DNA from 2 places in the Pseudoalteromonas sp. NSLLW24 genome. Region 2 is predicted to be linked to the other one. Evidence: predicted binding sites of a transcription regulator. Region 2 holds the regulator's gene; the other holds the start of a gene.

Region 1 (7,528 bases), on a different contig from region 2:
CTCGAACTACAATTAGCCGGTCGTTACGATGATTATAGCGACTTTGGTACAACTACAAATCCAAAAATAGCTCTGCGCTGGGCACCGACTGATGAAGTAACGGTTCGTGGTTCTTGGGCGCAAGGCTTTAGAGCGCCTTCATTAGCGCAAATAGGCTTAGGTCCATCACAAAAAAGCCAATTTTTTGTTGATACACAGCGCTGTGAACAAACAGGATTAGATTGCCAAGCACTTGATTACAATATTGAGTTCTCTGGTAACCCTGATTTACAAGCAGAAGAGTCAGAATCATGGAACGTGGGCGTTATCTGGGCACCTACAGCTGAGTTTGGTTTAAGTGTCGATGTATGGAGTATTACTCAAGATAACAAAATCGATGAAGAAGAATTTGGTCCTATTTATGCTGCAGAATGTGGTAACCAAAATAGTACCGTATGTGTTCGTTTAGCCCCTACAGGCGGAGCAAGCTTAGGCACAATACAAAAAATACACAGCACATTTAAAAATTTATCATCGCAGGAAGTATCTGGTGTTGATGTTTCTGCAAACTATAACCACTCTCTTGATGACTTAGGTTTACTTAAATTTAATTTAGAGTGGGCATATCAAGATAAGTTTGAAAAAGATGGTCGTGATTACACGGGTGAATATGGCTACCCAGAGCATCGCTTTATTTTCTCAACCAACTGGGAAATTGGTGAGTTTAACACCAATGTAAATATCAGTTATGTAGGTGAATTTGAAGATACGCCTGATATCGACTTTGATGGCAATTTAGACTTTGATAGCAATACTTCACGTATGATTGACTCGCAAACGCTTGTTGATTTACAAACGTCGTACCGTATTACTGAGTCAGCTAAAATATCTTTAGGTGTTAATAACTTATTTGATGAAGAGCCACCATTTGCAATTGGTGATGGCGATGGCGATTTATACGGTTATGCATCAGCTGTGCATAACCCTCGTGGCCGCTACTTGTACACTAAAGTAAGTTTTTCTTTCTAATTAAAGACACAAAAAAACCGCCAATTGGCGGTTTTTTTATTTAAAACTAAGGGCTAAATTATAGCTCGCCTTCGTTTTCAGATAAGAACTTAGCAACGCCTTCAGGGCTTGCGTCCATACCTTTTTTACCTTCAGTCCAACCAGCAGGACATACTTCACCGTGCTCAGTGTGGAACGCTAGCGCGTCAACCATGCGAAGCATTTCGTCGATGTTACGACCTAGTGGTAAATCGTTCACTACTTGGTGACGTACATTGCCTTCTTCGTCGATTAAGAATGAACCACGAAATGCAACACCCGCTTCTGGATGCTCAACGTCATACGCTTTACAAATTTCGTGTTTAACATCTGCAACTAGTGCGTATTGAACTTTACCAATACCGCCGTCTGCAACAGCGGTGTTACGCCATGCGTTATGTGAGAATTGTGAATCGATAGAAACACCAATTACTTCTACGCCACGCTTTTGAAACTCTTCAAAACGCTTATCAAATGCAATAAGTTCAGAAGGACATACAAACGTGAAATCTAGTGGGTAAAAGAAGATAACTGCTTTTTTACCTTTAATTGTTTCATGAAGGTTATAGCTATCTACAATTTCACCGTTACCAAGAACAGCTGCAGCGGTAAAGTCTGGTGCCTGGCGGCCTACTAATACACCCATTTTATTCTCCAAATATTTTGAGTTTGTTTTCAATTGCTTTCGCAATGCTGGTACTTATATGGGCGCTAAAAATTAAAAACCAATAGCGAACACATATAATTAATTGGCATTCTAAAGTTATTCACTACAAAAGAACAATCGCATTTAACGATGTGAGCAATCGAAAATAACGAACACTTACAACTTGCACTAATCTGCTTGAATAATAGGTCTATTTTGAAGTGTAAATCACGTTGTAATTAGGTAGAGCTTTTGACGTTACTGAAGAAGGGTTAATACATTAAATTGTTTAAAAATTCATATATATGGTATTTATTTTACAGGTACAAAAAAACCTGCAAATGCAGGCTTCTCGTTTAGATTTAATCCATTATATCTGAGGGCATATCGCCACGGATTTTTTGCCAAATCTCACCTGTTTGATGACCGTATTTACGCATCATCGAAATAGCACCATCGTGCTCTTTATTTTCTGCCAAGATTGTTAAATCTTTATAAAACTGACGAGCAAGTTCACGAGTTCCGGCATCAGAGAAGTAATGACAACCAATCTTTGAATAAAAGCCTCTAAAACCGTTGAGTATTAATACATAAATACGGTTATTACCCGCAACGGCTAATTCGTGATGAACTTTATAATCGTAGTCAGCAAATGCCTGCGCAGTGTCTTCTAGCTCATGACTTTGTGATAAAATTTCAATTACACGTTCAGGATTCAACTTAATTGCAGCACGTGTATAAATAGCACTAATATTAGTACGTGCAGATAAAAGCTGATCTGTCAGCTCAGGCATCTTGTCTTCATCTAAGCGCGCTAGTGTTTCAAGAATATTTAAGCCAGACGTTTCCCAAAAGTTATTTACTTTTGTTGGTTTACCATGCTGAATTGTTAACCAACCATCACGTGCTAAACGCTGTAATACTTCTCTCAAGGTCGTTCTTGTTACACCAATTAACTCTGAAAGTTCTCGCTCGGCAGGTAGAATTGAACCTGGAGGGAAATCGCCGTTCCAAATAGATTCAACTATATATTCTTCAGCAAATCCTGCTGGGCTTTTCGCTTTAAAAATTCTCATCCAGTTCCCACTCGAATTAATCAACACTCATCGTTTTACACGAATAACTGACTGATTGTACCAGACGAAGCATAACTAACAAGTAAAGTCAGGTATATTAATAAGCAAATGAGTAGAAATTAAAGATTAATAAATAATAAAATTTAGGTTTTTCTAATATAGCTACAATGTATAAATATACAGAGCAATATTCATTGTAGGTACATTGTAATTATTGGTATTTTTTATTTACACCATACCTAGCTTAATCAACTTAAAACACATAAGTACATTAAAAAGGAACACCTATGCAACAGAGCGTTCTAACCGCAACTTTAAAGAATTGATTAGGCAATGTACCAATGTAGTATAAGTAAGCGATATAACTAAGCTTATGTATCAATGGGAACTAAGTAGAGCGTCATGTAGCCTCTGCTGAGGCTGCATTGAGTGGTCAATAATTTCATCTTATAAAAAGCGACTTCGGTAGCTTTTTTTTCCTTTTTGTTGCCGCATACATTATCCTAGGTCATAATCTAACGTCTTATTTAAACGCGGAATTTTTATGAACTGGCTTGCCCAATTACCCACCCAACGTACCCCGTGGCTTTTATTTACAGCTATCGTTTTTTTACTTGAAGTGACCGCCCTTTTCTTTCAATACCAAATGGGATTGGCGCCTTGCATAATGTGCATATATCAACGTACAGCCGTACTGGGTCTATTAGGCGCAGGAATCGTAGGTTCGACTAAACCACAGAGCAAAGCAGTTCGTATATTAGCGTATGTAATTTGGGGTGTATCGAGTGTTTGGGGATATTTAATTGCTCGCGAGCATATTGATATGCAAACCACCACAGACCCTTTTGCATTTAGCTGTGAGTTTGAACCAAACTTCCCATCGTTTATGCCGTTACATGAATGGATACCTAGCTTTTTTCAGGCGACCGGGGATTGTGGAAATATAGATTGGCAGTTTGTTGGTTTGAGCATGCCTGCTTGGATGGAAATTATATTTGGGATTTTCTCACTAACACTATTTATTATAGTTATTGGCCGTTTATTAATTAAAAAGTCGATTTGATATGTTTACATTTTTTTCAAGCCAATTAGATGAGCTTAAACATCTAAAAGTACGCAAGCGCCAAGACGTAATAGCACTTTCTTTAAGTATGTTATCGCCAACTGATAAAGTGTTACTGCGTATTATTAAATTAATATTACTAAGTCCACTATTTTTAATATTCACGGTATTTAAAGGTTGGATATTAATCCCGTTTTTGATACTCGGCGGACTTTGCTACCCACTTTTAACAACACCTATTGAAATCAACTTTGCTAAAAAACACTTAAGCGATGCATTAAAACAATTTAATCAGGGCGCATAGCGCCCTGATTGTTATCTACTGCTATTAAAGTGAAATTTTCCCCTCTAATTTGGCTAATAGTTTTTTACCAATTCCTTTAACTTGCGATAAATCACTAACGCTTTTAAATTCGCCGTTTTCTTCACGGTAATCCACAATTGCCTGCGATTTTTTCTTACCTATACCCGGTAGCTTAGCAAGCATATCTGCATCAGCATTATTTATACTAATTGTCTCAACTTGAGGCATTTGCTTAGTTACTTCCGATAGTTGTGCATATACGGTAGTTGCAGGTAGTAAGCATAATAAGCTTATTATGAATAAATTTTTTAACGTTTTCATCAAACTTGTCCCTATTCTTCTTTTCTTAATTTTGAATGTTGCTTAGGAAAACCAAAAAGTAAGGAACTGAAAAGCTCATCATTTAAAGTGTACCTAAACGCATTATCACTATGATCCGAAATCCTGAAAATGCAGCTGGTACAACAAGTGATTGCTTAACTAAAGTAAAGTTACCGTTTTTTGTCAAATTTAAGACACCTAAAAATTAATACTTCGCGCTTGCAAATTTACGCCCAAACCATTACTGTACATAAAAACAGTAATCTAATGGTTTTTACAAACCACGGTGCCAAGCAATTTTGCAGGAGAAATCATGGCTGTTGTTGTTAAATATGTTGTAGAACGAAACGGAGTCGAGCGTATGACGTTTACTACCAAAAAAGAAGCTGATGCTTATGACAAGATGCTCGATATAGCAGAATCACTTGAGCTAATGCTAGAAAAGGTAGACGTACCGCTTAGTGAGCAACAAATTGAATCACTTGCTTTAGAAATAGCGAAAAGCAAAGATGACTTTATGACCATATTAAAGGGCGGCAAAGATCCAGTTGTTACCAAAGCGCCAGCAAAAAGTAAAAAGTCAGATAACGTTGCGCCAATTGAAGATAACAACGATAAAAAAGCAAGTTAACTCGTAGATTGCCCTCTCCTCGGACGGGACAAACTAAATAAAAAAGGGAGCAACTTAGTTGCTCCCTTTTTTATTATACCAATTCGCTTAATTAAGTGATCTATTTTGAGGGTGGAAAAACGTGTTGATAGCTAGGCAAAAAATTTGATATTTAGTTGTTCTAAATGATAATTTTTTAACGCCGGTAGCAACACGTTTAGCACCGCAAAATGATTAAGTATTATCGCGGATTGGTATTACTTACTACTCATTTTAAAATGAATAGTAATTGCTATTTAAAGCTCTTTTTCTACTTCATCAAATAAAGCAGTGATGTTTTGCTCTGGCTCTTTTGTTACTAAGCTAACAACAACAATTGCGATACTCGCTAAAATAAAGCCAGGTACTATTTCATACATAAAGCTACTTAAACTTTCACCATTAATAGTAAACGGACCATAAATCCAAACAAGCACTGTAAACGCACCTACTAACATACCAGATAAGGCGCCAGCAAAATTCATACGTTTCCAATAAAGGCTAAACAATACAAGAGGTCCAAAAGCAGCACCAAAGCCTGCCCATGCATTACTTACTAGGTCTAAAATAGAGCTATCTCTATCGTACGCTAAATAAATTGCAAACAGGGCAACAAATGCAACGCTAATTCGACCAACAGTAACTAATTCAAAGTCGCTAGCATCTTTACGTAAAAATGTTTTATATAAATCTTCAGTCAATGAACTTGAGCTTACTAGCAATTGCGATGAGATAGTACTCATGATAGCAGCCAAAATTGCAGCTAGTAAAAAGCCAGCAATAAGTGGATGGAACAATAACTCAGAAAGAATTAGGAAAATCGTTTCAGGATCTTCAACTACAATATTATTCTCATAAGTATAAGCAGCACCAAATATACCAGTACCAACAGCACCAAGGGCAGCAACAATCATCCATGTCATACCAATACGGCGAGCTTTAGGCATATCCTTAACACTACGTACCGACATAAAACGAACGATGATATGTGGTTGACCAAAATAACCTAAACCCCATGCCATTGCAGAAATAATACCTAATGCAGAGCCTGCTCCAATCCAGTTAAGCATATCTGGATTTACACTATGTAAAGTAGATTCCAGAGGTTGTTCAAGTAAAGAGTATGCAACAGTAGGCACTAGAATCAGTGCGATGAACATAATACAACCTTGCACGAAATCAGTTAAGCTAACCGCTAAAAAACCACCAAACAAAGTGTATAAAACAACGACACCCGTTGTAATGTATAAACCCACTTCATAACTTAGACCAAATGAGCTTTCAAACAATTTTCCGCCGGCTACAACACCAGATGACGTGTAAAGAGTAAAGAAGACTATAATCACAACAGCTGATACAACACGTAATAAGTTTGACTTATCATTGAAGCGATTTGAGAAGTAATCTGGGATTGTTATAGAGTCATTTGCTTTTTCAGTGTACACACGTAATCTAGGTGCAACTAACAGGTAATTTAACCAAGCACCAATCACCAAACCAATTGCTATCCATGTACTACTAAAACCAGTAACAAACATCGCACCAGGTAGGCCCATTAAAATCCAGCCACTCATGTCAGATGCACCTGCAGATAGTGCAGCAACACTTGGTGATAGATTTCGTCCACCTAACATGTAACCTGATACATCGCCAGTAGATTGCTTATATGCATATAGTCCGATACCTAACATTACAACAAAATATAATGCTAGTGAAATAATCATTCCTGTTTCCAAATTAGCCTCCGCATAATTATTAATAACAGGCTCTTGATCCGAATATTGACTCTTAAAATATTATAATAAAGACACTATTAGGATAAAAACCATTCTCGCTGACTATATCATGCCTAACAATAAAATCTCCAACTTGTTGCTTCCAGCTGATACAAAAATACTCATGTTGAATAATTTTAAAGCGAATTAGTAAAATATAATAAATTAAATAGAAGAAACACCTTAATTTATAATGATAATTTATTAATCATGCAAATATACGTAATGCTATTTTGAATCTTTTGCCATATATTATTACAATACCCAATTACATCACTCTTACGGAACTGTTTATGTATTTTTACGCTGCACGTCAACCGATTTTAGATAGAGATAAAAAACTTATCGGTTATGAGCTTTTATTTCGTGATGGCGTTGATAACGTATTTCCCGATATAGATGGTGACGAAGCAACAACACGACTTATAGAGGGTAGCCAGTTTAATTTTGGTTTAGAAGATTTAACTGACAATAAACCTGCCTATATAAACTTCACCCTAGAAACACTATCAAAGGGTTACCCTACACTACTAGGTAAAGACACTATAGTTGTAGAAATACTTGAGACTATCCAGCCTGGTAAGCGTTTATTAGCTATCGTTAAAGATTTAAAAGATAAAGGTTACACTATTGCTCTTGATGACTATATTCATCAACCTGTATGGCGT
Region 2 (7,528 bases):
AATAGTCAGTCTGGTCAACGCTTGCGTATTAAAGGTAAGGGATTAATGAGTAAAAAAGCCAAAGGTGATTTATTTGCTGTGCTTAAAATTGTTAATCCAACATCTGTTGATGATACCAGTAAAAAACTTTGGGAAGAATTAGCCGAAAAAGCTCACTTTGATCCCCGTAATAACTGGAGCAAGCCATAATGCAAATTATCGTGACACAAAAAGATGATTTACTTACTAGCAAAGAGCTATGTTTGAGTAGTGATATTAGCGAAGCAATTTTATATGAGCTAGTTGAGCACAATATTGCGGTTCCAATTGAGGGGAAGCATGTTACGCAGTGGCAATTTACGGTATCGGCAGTGACCTTAGTTAAAAAAGCGGCCCGTATTCAACATGACTTTTCGTTAGATTGGTCGGCAATAGCTTTAGTTTTACAATTGCTGGATGAGCGTGATGAGTTGATTTTCGAAAACGAAATGTTAAAGCGACATTTGAGTCGATTTAAACACTTGGAATAAAATCTGCCCTTGGGTACTTCCTCGGGCTTATTTACTCTTTGGTGAGAGTGCGCTAGTTCTTAAAAACCAATATGACTACTTTGATTTATTCTTACTTTTAATTCGGATAAATCGTTTTAGTCGTATGTTTTGCATAAGTAGTAATATTCCACTTAGGCAAAAAAGTACGCTGGTTGCTGCAAAACTAATAAGCAGCGGATTATTAAAATCCTCTCGCTCATCGTAATCCATAATATGTAACATCCAAAAAAAGTCGAAAATTCGCCATAGTGTGCTGCGAACGGTGATAACTTTGCCGTTATTTTCTGACAAATACAGTGTTGTGTTAAATGTGTCGTCAAATTGTACCTGCCAAACATTGGTTTTATATCCAACTTCTCGCATACCTTGCTTTAGCAGTACAGCGCTTGTCACTTGATCATCAATAAGTAAGTGTGCTTTAGCATTTGCGGTAATTTGTATTTTAGTTGGCGGCTCAAAAGGTCGGCCTGTTATACCGTTAAAGCTTTGCTGTTCATCTTTATTTATTACTGTAATTATAGGTGTGGTTAAAAAGTTCTCAAAAATTATTTGTGTTGGATTAACCACCTGAGATGCAATATCGTCAAGGGAGGCAACATAATCAGCCTGCGTAAATGGGTTATTAAGAGTACGTGTTGCAAGATGCTCCCCATGAACTTTATCAAGAGGGATAGCGCTCATTACTAAACCACCTAATAGCCAAGCTAAAATTTGTAATGCGAGCAAATAACCGAGCCATTTATGTAACTTGCGAGCATACTTAAATATTTTTTTATTCATGTTTTAGTCTTATTATTTTTAGAGGCTAGTTTATTACATTAATGGGATTAGTTACTGCGACATTTTGTCGCAGTTTAAACTATAGCTTACTGTAATCATTTAAAAATAAAAAAGATTACACTTAAATTGCTAACATGACTTATTTGTTAATTGAGCTGAGTGTTTGATATCCAGCTAGCTTTAAACGCTAAAAAATACTTAAAAGCTGCGAAATATCTATATAAAGTGGTTAATAGAGCATAGTTGATTTGGTATAACGGTAAAACTGCGTTAAAGTTTGCAATGAAATTATTAGAGGATAAATACGAAACGATGTCGGAAATTCAATTTTTAAATGTAGATCTTGAGCTTGAATCAAAGCAAGATATTAGTTTGCTAGTGGCAGACTTGAAAAAAGTCGCGACGATTTTACATTATGACAAAGACGAATACCGTCAATTAGCGCGTATTGAAGCAACAGGTGTAGTAAACACGCCTGACAAAGCAATAAACCATATATGTGAGCTTATTGAATCGTGTTCGCGTAACGCGCTAAAACAATGGTTAAGCTGTTCACGTAGAACGTTTGATATTGGTTTTGAATCAGGCACTTCACCTAAGTGCTTTAATCAAGCCTTAGATGCAGATACATTATTGCGTATATCTGCGATTGGTGCGGGTATGGAAATTACAATTTACCCAATCGAAAAGTAACTACCTTCGCTCTACGACTGCTGCGGTCATTTTTGATACGCAGCACAGCTCATTGCGGCTATTTGTAATTTTTATTTCCCACACTGAACTACGTTTGCCAATATGAAACGCTCTTGCCGTTGCTGTTAAAGTGCCGTTGCGAGATGCTTTTAAATGACTTGCGCTAATTTCCTGCCCCACGCAGTAAAATTTTGTAAAATCGACAACAAAGTTAGCTGCATAGCTGGCAACTGTTTCGGCAAGTACAACGTTAGCACCGCCGTGAACCATTCCCATTGGGTTATGATGCTCAGGAATTGCCGGCATAGTGGCTACTAAGTAATCATCACCAATTTCAGTGACTTCTATTCCCATGGTTTTCATTAATGTTCCTTGGCCATCAATGCCTTGTTCTAACTGCTTGCACAGCTCTAAAGTGATGGGCTGGTACCAAATACTCATAATGACTCCTTTGCTTTTTTAATCATTTATAAACCTAGCTTTAGTTATATCCCTAAAATGTACACAAGTGAAATTACTTTGGCTATTTTAAGGCTTAATTTAAATTTGCGATTTTTATTTAACTGTATATACTCACAGTTAAATGTACTGTATGGAAAACCAGTTGTATGCGACCATTAACGAACCGCCAAGCTCAAATACTCGAACTAATTAAAGTTTTTATTAAAGACACTGGTATGCCTCCTACACGTGCTGAAATAGCGCAAACATTAGGTTTTAAAAGTGCCAATGCTGCTGAAGAACATTTAAAAGCACTTGCTAAAAAAGGCGCAATTAAAATGAAACCAGGTGCAAGCCGTGGTATTCAGTTAATTGAAGAAGAAGAGCCAGAACAATTAGGTTTACCGCTTATAGGGCGTGTTGCTGCTGGTTCACCTATTTTGGCGCAAGAGCACGTTGAAAGTCACTGCAAAATAGATCCATTAATGTTTAAACCGGCTGCAGATTTTTTACTACGCGTTAACGGTATGAGCATGAAAGATATTGGTATTATGGATGGTGATTTACTTGCTGTACATCGTACTCAAACCGCTGAAAACGGGCAAGTTGTTGTTGCCCGCCTAGACGAAGACGTAACTGTAAAACGTCTTGAGAAAGCGGGTCGTAAAGTATTACTTCATGCTGAAAACGACGATTTTGAATCTATTGAAGTAGATCTTGAGAATGAGTCTTTTAATATTGAAGGCTTAGCCGTTGGTGTTATAAGAAACGCTGATTGGATGTGACTTTAAAAATAGCTTTTAAACAAGCAGTTTTATAAATGCGTACTAATTAGTACGCATTTTCTGTTTTAAATTCGCACTAAAAATAGGGCATAAATAGCTCACTGACAATTTAAGCTGTAAACTTTTTTGCACTTATATTTTCCCCCTTCGAATGCGTTAAACCCCTTTGTTTTGCTCATCTTTTGAACTTCCTGTTACCTAGTTGGTTACTGATTTTTTATTAATTACTCAATATCACCTGATTGTTTTTTATACTAAAACTTGCTTGTTGTTCATTTTTTAGCTAATTATTAATGTGCTGAGCTAATAATAACTCACAGCTTTTTAGTTTTGAGAACACACAATATACACAAACACGTTGTTGGCGCAGCAAAACCAATCAATATTAAATGAGATTGACTAAAAAAATAAAAATAACGAATTGGCGTTTAAGCCGTATGCCTCTTCGCTTTGCATTCGCAATAGCATCAAAGGAGCCGTCACATGGGTAAACTGACCTCTACCTTGTGGCTTATATTATGTGTTTTTTCGCACCCAGTTTTGGCTAACAGCCAATACAATATGCGCAAAGGCGTAACCGATATAAGCAATAATGTATATCAGCTGCACATGACCATATTTATAATATGTTGTGTGATTGGGGTGATAGTGTTCGCAATTATGTTTTGGGCACTTATTCATCACCGTAAATCTAAAGGGGCTGTACCTGCCCAATTTCACGAAAGCACTAAAGTAGAAATACTTTGGACTGCAATCCCGTTTGTTATTTTAATTGCTATGGCAGTACCAGCCACTAAAACTCTAATTGCAATGGAAGATGCCAGCAAAGCTGATCTCACTATTAAAATTACAGGCTCGCAATGGAAATGGCATTATGAATATATGGGTGAAGATGTAGAGTTCTACTCTATTTTATCTACCCCGCAAGATGAAATAGCGAATCTTGCAGATAAAAATCCTAACTACTTACTTGAGGTTGATAAACCTCTCGTACTGCCAATAAATCAAAAAGTACGATTTTTAATGACTTCTGACGATGTTATTCACTCTTGGTGGGTACCTGATTTTGCAGTTAAAAAAGATGCGAATCCCGGCTTTATAAACGAAACATGGACGAACATAAACGAAGAAGGTACTTACCGAGGCCAATGTGCTGAGTTGTGTGGTAAAGATCATGGCTTTATGCCCGTTGTGGTGGTCGCTAAATCTGAGGCTGATTTTAAAACGTGGCTTGCAGATGCAAAGCAAGCTAAACAAAAAGCAGCATTAGCAGATGCCGCATTACTTGATAAAACCCTCCCAAAAGAAGAATTAATGACTTTAGGCGAACAAGTATATATGGCCAATTGTGCTGCATGTCATCAGCCTACTGGCATGGGGTTACCGGGTGTATTTCCTGCACTTAAAGGCAGCCCTATAGTGCTTGGCGATATAAAAGATCACATTGATGTAGTTATCCATGGGCGACCCGGTACGGCAATGCAAGCATTTGCCAAACAGTTATCTATAAAGCAATTAGCAGCGGTTATTACTTATAAACGTAATGCGTGGGGTAATGATACGGGTGATGTTATTCAACCGAGTCAAATACAGGCAGCACTTGATGCCAAAGTGGAGGCGAACTAATGAGTAGCATAGTAGAACAACCTAACGCCAATGAAGCTCATCATGCTCATCACCCAGCTAAAGGTTTTAAACGCTGGCTTTACACAACTAATCATAAAGATATAGGTAGTTTATATTTAATTTTTTCGCTGACCATGTTCTTAATTGGTGGTGGAATGGCCATGGTGATCAGAGCTGAATTATTTCAACCAGGTTTACAGTTGGTCGATCCTCACTTTTTTAATCAAATGACCACAGTGCATGGTTTAATTATGGTGTTTGGTGCGGTTATGCCGGCCTTTACAGGCCTTGCTAACTGGATGATACCACTCATGATTGGCGCGCCAGATATGGCATTGCCAAGAATGAATAACTGGAGCTTTTGGATTTTACCGTTTGCGTTTTTAATCCTATTGGCATCGTTATTTATGCCTGGTGGGGGTCCTGCATTTGGTTGGACTTTTTATGCACCACTGTCTACAACATACAGTAATGACAATACTGCATTGTTTGTATTTGCCGTACATATTATGGGGATTAGCTCAATAATGGGCGCAATCAATGTGATTGTAACTATAGTGAACTTACGTGCTCCCGGCATGACATGGATGAAGTTGCCCTTATTTGTATGGACGTGGTTAATTACTGCCTTTTTATTAATAGCGGTAATGCCAGTGCTTGCAGGGGCTGTCACTATGGTACTTACCGATAAGTATTTTGCGACCAGCTTTTTTGATGCCGCAGGCGGTGGCGACCCGGTGATGTTCCAACACATTTTTTGGTTTTTTGGTCATCCCGAAGTATACATAATGATTCTTCCTGCCTTTGGCATTATATCTACAATAGTACCTACCTTTTCTCGTAAAAAACTTTTTGGCTATGCCTCAATGGTATACGCCACATCCTCCATAGCACTATTGAGCTTTATTGTATGGGCTCATCATATGTTTACCACTGGGATGCCGGTCGCTGGCGAGTTGTTTTTTATGTACGCGACCATGCTTATATCGGTACCTACAGGAGTAAAAGTATTTAATTGGGTTGCCACAATGTGGAAAGGCTCAATAACTTTTGAAGTGCCAATGCTTTTTAGTATTGCGTTTATTGTGCTGTTTACCTTAGGTGGCTTTTCGGGGTTGATGCTGGCAATTACACCTGCTGACTTTCAGTACCACGATACTTATTTTGTAGTGGCGCATTTTCATTATGTATTAGTAACAGGGGCTGTATTTTCGATAATGGCGGGGGCCTATTACTGGCTGCCCAAGTGGACGGGCAATATGTTTAATATCACGCTAGCTAAATGGCATTTTTGGCTATCGCTGGTGAGTGTGAACGTATTGTTTTTTCCTATGCATTTTGTAGGGCTTGCCGGTATGCCGCGTCGAATTCCCGATTATGCACTTCAATTTGCCGACTTTAACGCAATCATAAGTATTGGTGGATTTGCCTTTGGTTTATCGCAATTGTTGTTTGTAGCTGTGGTAATTAAATGCGCGCGTGGCGGTGATAAAGTGCCTGCAAAAGTATGGGAAGGGGCAGAAGGGCTTGAGTGGGAAGTTGACTCTCCAGCGCCATATCATACTTTTTCTACGCCGCCGGTAATTAAGTAATGACACACGCACCGCTACTCAAACGTTTGGTACTTATTTGCATAGGCATGTTTGCCTTTGCCTTTGCTTTAGTACCTTTGTATGACGTGTTTTGTGATGTAACAGGGCTTAATGGAAAACCTTCGCTTGAGCAGGCAGAGCAAAGTACACAAATAGTACAAAACCGAGAAGTCGGCGTTAGCTTTACTACTCACGCACAAAGTGGTGCACCGTTTGAAGTTAAATCAAAAGAATACAGTGTAGTGGTAAAACCCGGTGCAATGCGTGAAGTAATGTTTAGTGCTAAAAATAACAGCAACCTAGATAAAGTAATGCAGGCTGTACCATCAGTCTCACCAGGTAAAGCGGCAAAGTATTTACACAAAATAGCCTGTTTTTGCTTTGATCAGCAACCTCTAAAAGCAGGGGAAGAACTTGAATTTAAATTACTTTTTTATGTTGATACCGCATTGCCGAGCGATATTGAAGAATTAACTTTATCTTATACCGTATTTGATATTAGTGAACAGCTGGTGGCAAGTAACAACTAGCTTTTTAAACTAGTGTGAAACTAGGAGTAAATAAAATGAATCAAGAATATGAGCATTATTACGTACCTGAGCAAAGCCCATGGCCTATTGTAGGTGCTGTTGCATTGTTTTTTATTGCAGTAGGGGCAGGCTTGACTGTTATGAGTGTAGGTAAAGAAGGTGGTAGCGGGGTTTATCTGCTTTATGCCGGTATTGCTGTACTTGTGTATATGTTGTTTAGCTGGTTTAAAAATGTAATTAATGAATCGGACCAAGGTTTGTACTCAGCACAAATGGATCGCTCTTTTAGACAAGGTATGAGCTGGTTTATTTTTTCTGAAGTTATGTTTTTTATGGCCTTTTTTGGTGCGCTTTTTTATGCACGCGTATTGTCGGTACCTTGGCTTGGAGGCGCAGGCAATAATGCAATGACTAACGAGGTTTTATGGCCAACTTTCGAAGCTGTTTGGCCGCTAGTTTCAACACCTGCTGGCGAAACTACTCAAGCTATGGGCTGGCAAGGCTTACCGCTTATAAATACCTTAATACTGCTTACTTCCTCAGTGACTTTA

The links. The regulator LexA, encoded in region 2, represses DNA repair genes until DNA is damaged. The targets are predictions, from matches to a motif close to TACTGTATNNNNATACAGTA.
Region 1: a site for LexA is predicted at 4,679-4,698, ahead of I6E72_RS02640 (YebG family protein). Genes of this name have one in related genera too.

The regions. Positions count from the first base shown of each region.
Region 1 covers NZ_JADYWQ010000002.1:235,272-242,799, reverse strand. Annotated here, with positions in the region: gene I6E72_RS02670 (TonB-dependent receptor) at 1-1,008, shown strand, start outside; gene I6E72_RS02665 (peroxiredoxin) at 1,067-1,672, opposite strand; gene fadR (fatty acid metabolism transcriptional regulator FadR) at 2,035-2,748, opposite strand; gene dsbB (disulfide bond formation protein DsbB) at 3,293-3,811, shown strand; gene I6E72_RS02650 (DUF6170 family protein) at 3,813-4,115, shown strand; gene I6E72_RS02645 (ComEA family DNA-binding protein) at 4,140-4,436, opposite strand; gene I6E72_RS02640 (YebG family protein) at 4,750-5,067, shown strand; gene putP (sodium/proline symporter PutP) at 5,343-6,821, opposite strand; gene I6E72_RS02630 (EAL and HDOD domain-containing protein) at 7,154-7,528, shown strand, end outside.
Region 2 covers NZ_JADYWQ010000019.1:12,431-19,958, forward strand. Annotated here, with positions in the region: gene I6E72_RS16670 (DnaJ C-terminal domain-containing protein) at 1-189, shown strand, start outside; gene I6E72_RS16675 (chaperone modulator CbpM) at 189-509, shown strand; gene I6E72_RS16680 (membrane protein) at 585-1,310, opposite strand; gene I6E72_RS16685 (hypothetical protein) at 1,623-2,003, shown strand; gene I6E72_RS16690 (PaaI family thioesterase) at 2,004-2,444, opposite strand; gene lexA (transcriptional repressor LexA) at 2,612-3,229, shown strand; gene coxB (cytochrome c oxidase subunit II) at 3,713-4,855, shown strand; gene ctaD (cytochrome c oxidase subunit I) at 4,855-6,447, shown strand; gene I6E72_RS16710 (cytochrome c oxidase assembly protein) at 6,447-6,977, shown strand; gene I6E72_RS16715 (cytochrome c oxidase subunit 3) at 7,013-7,528, shown strand, end outside.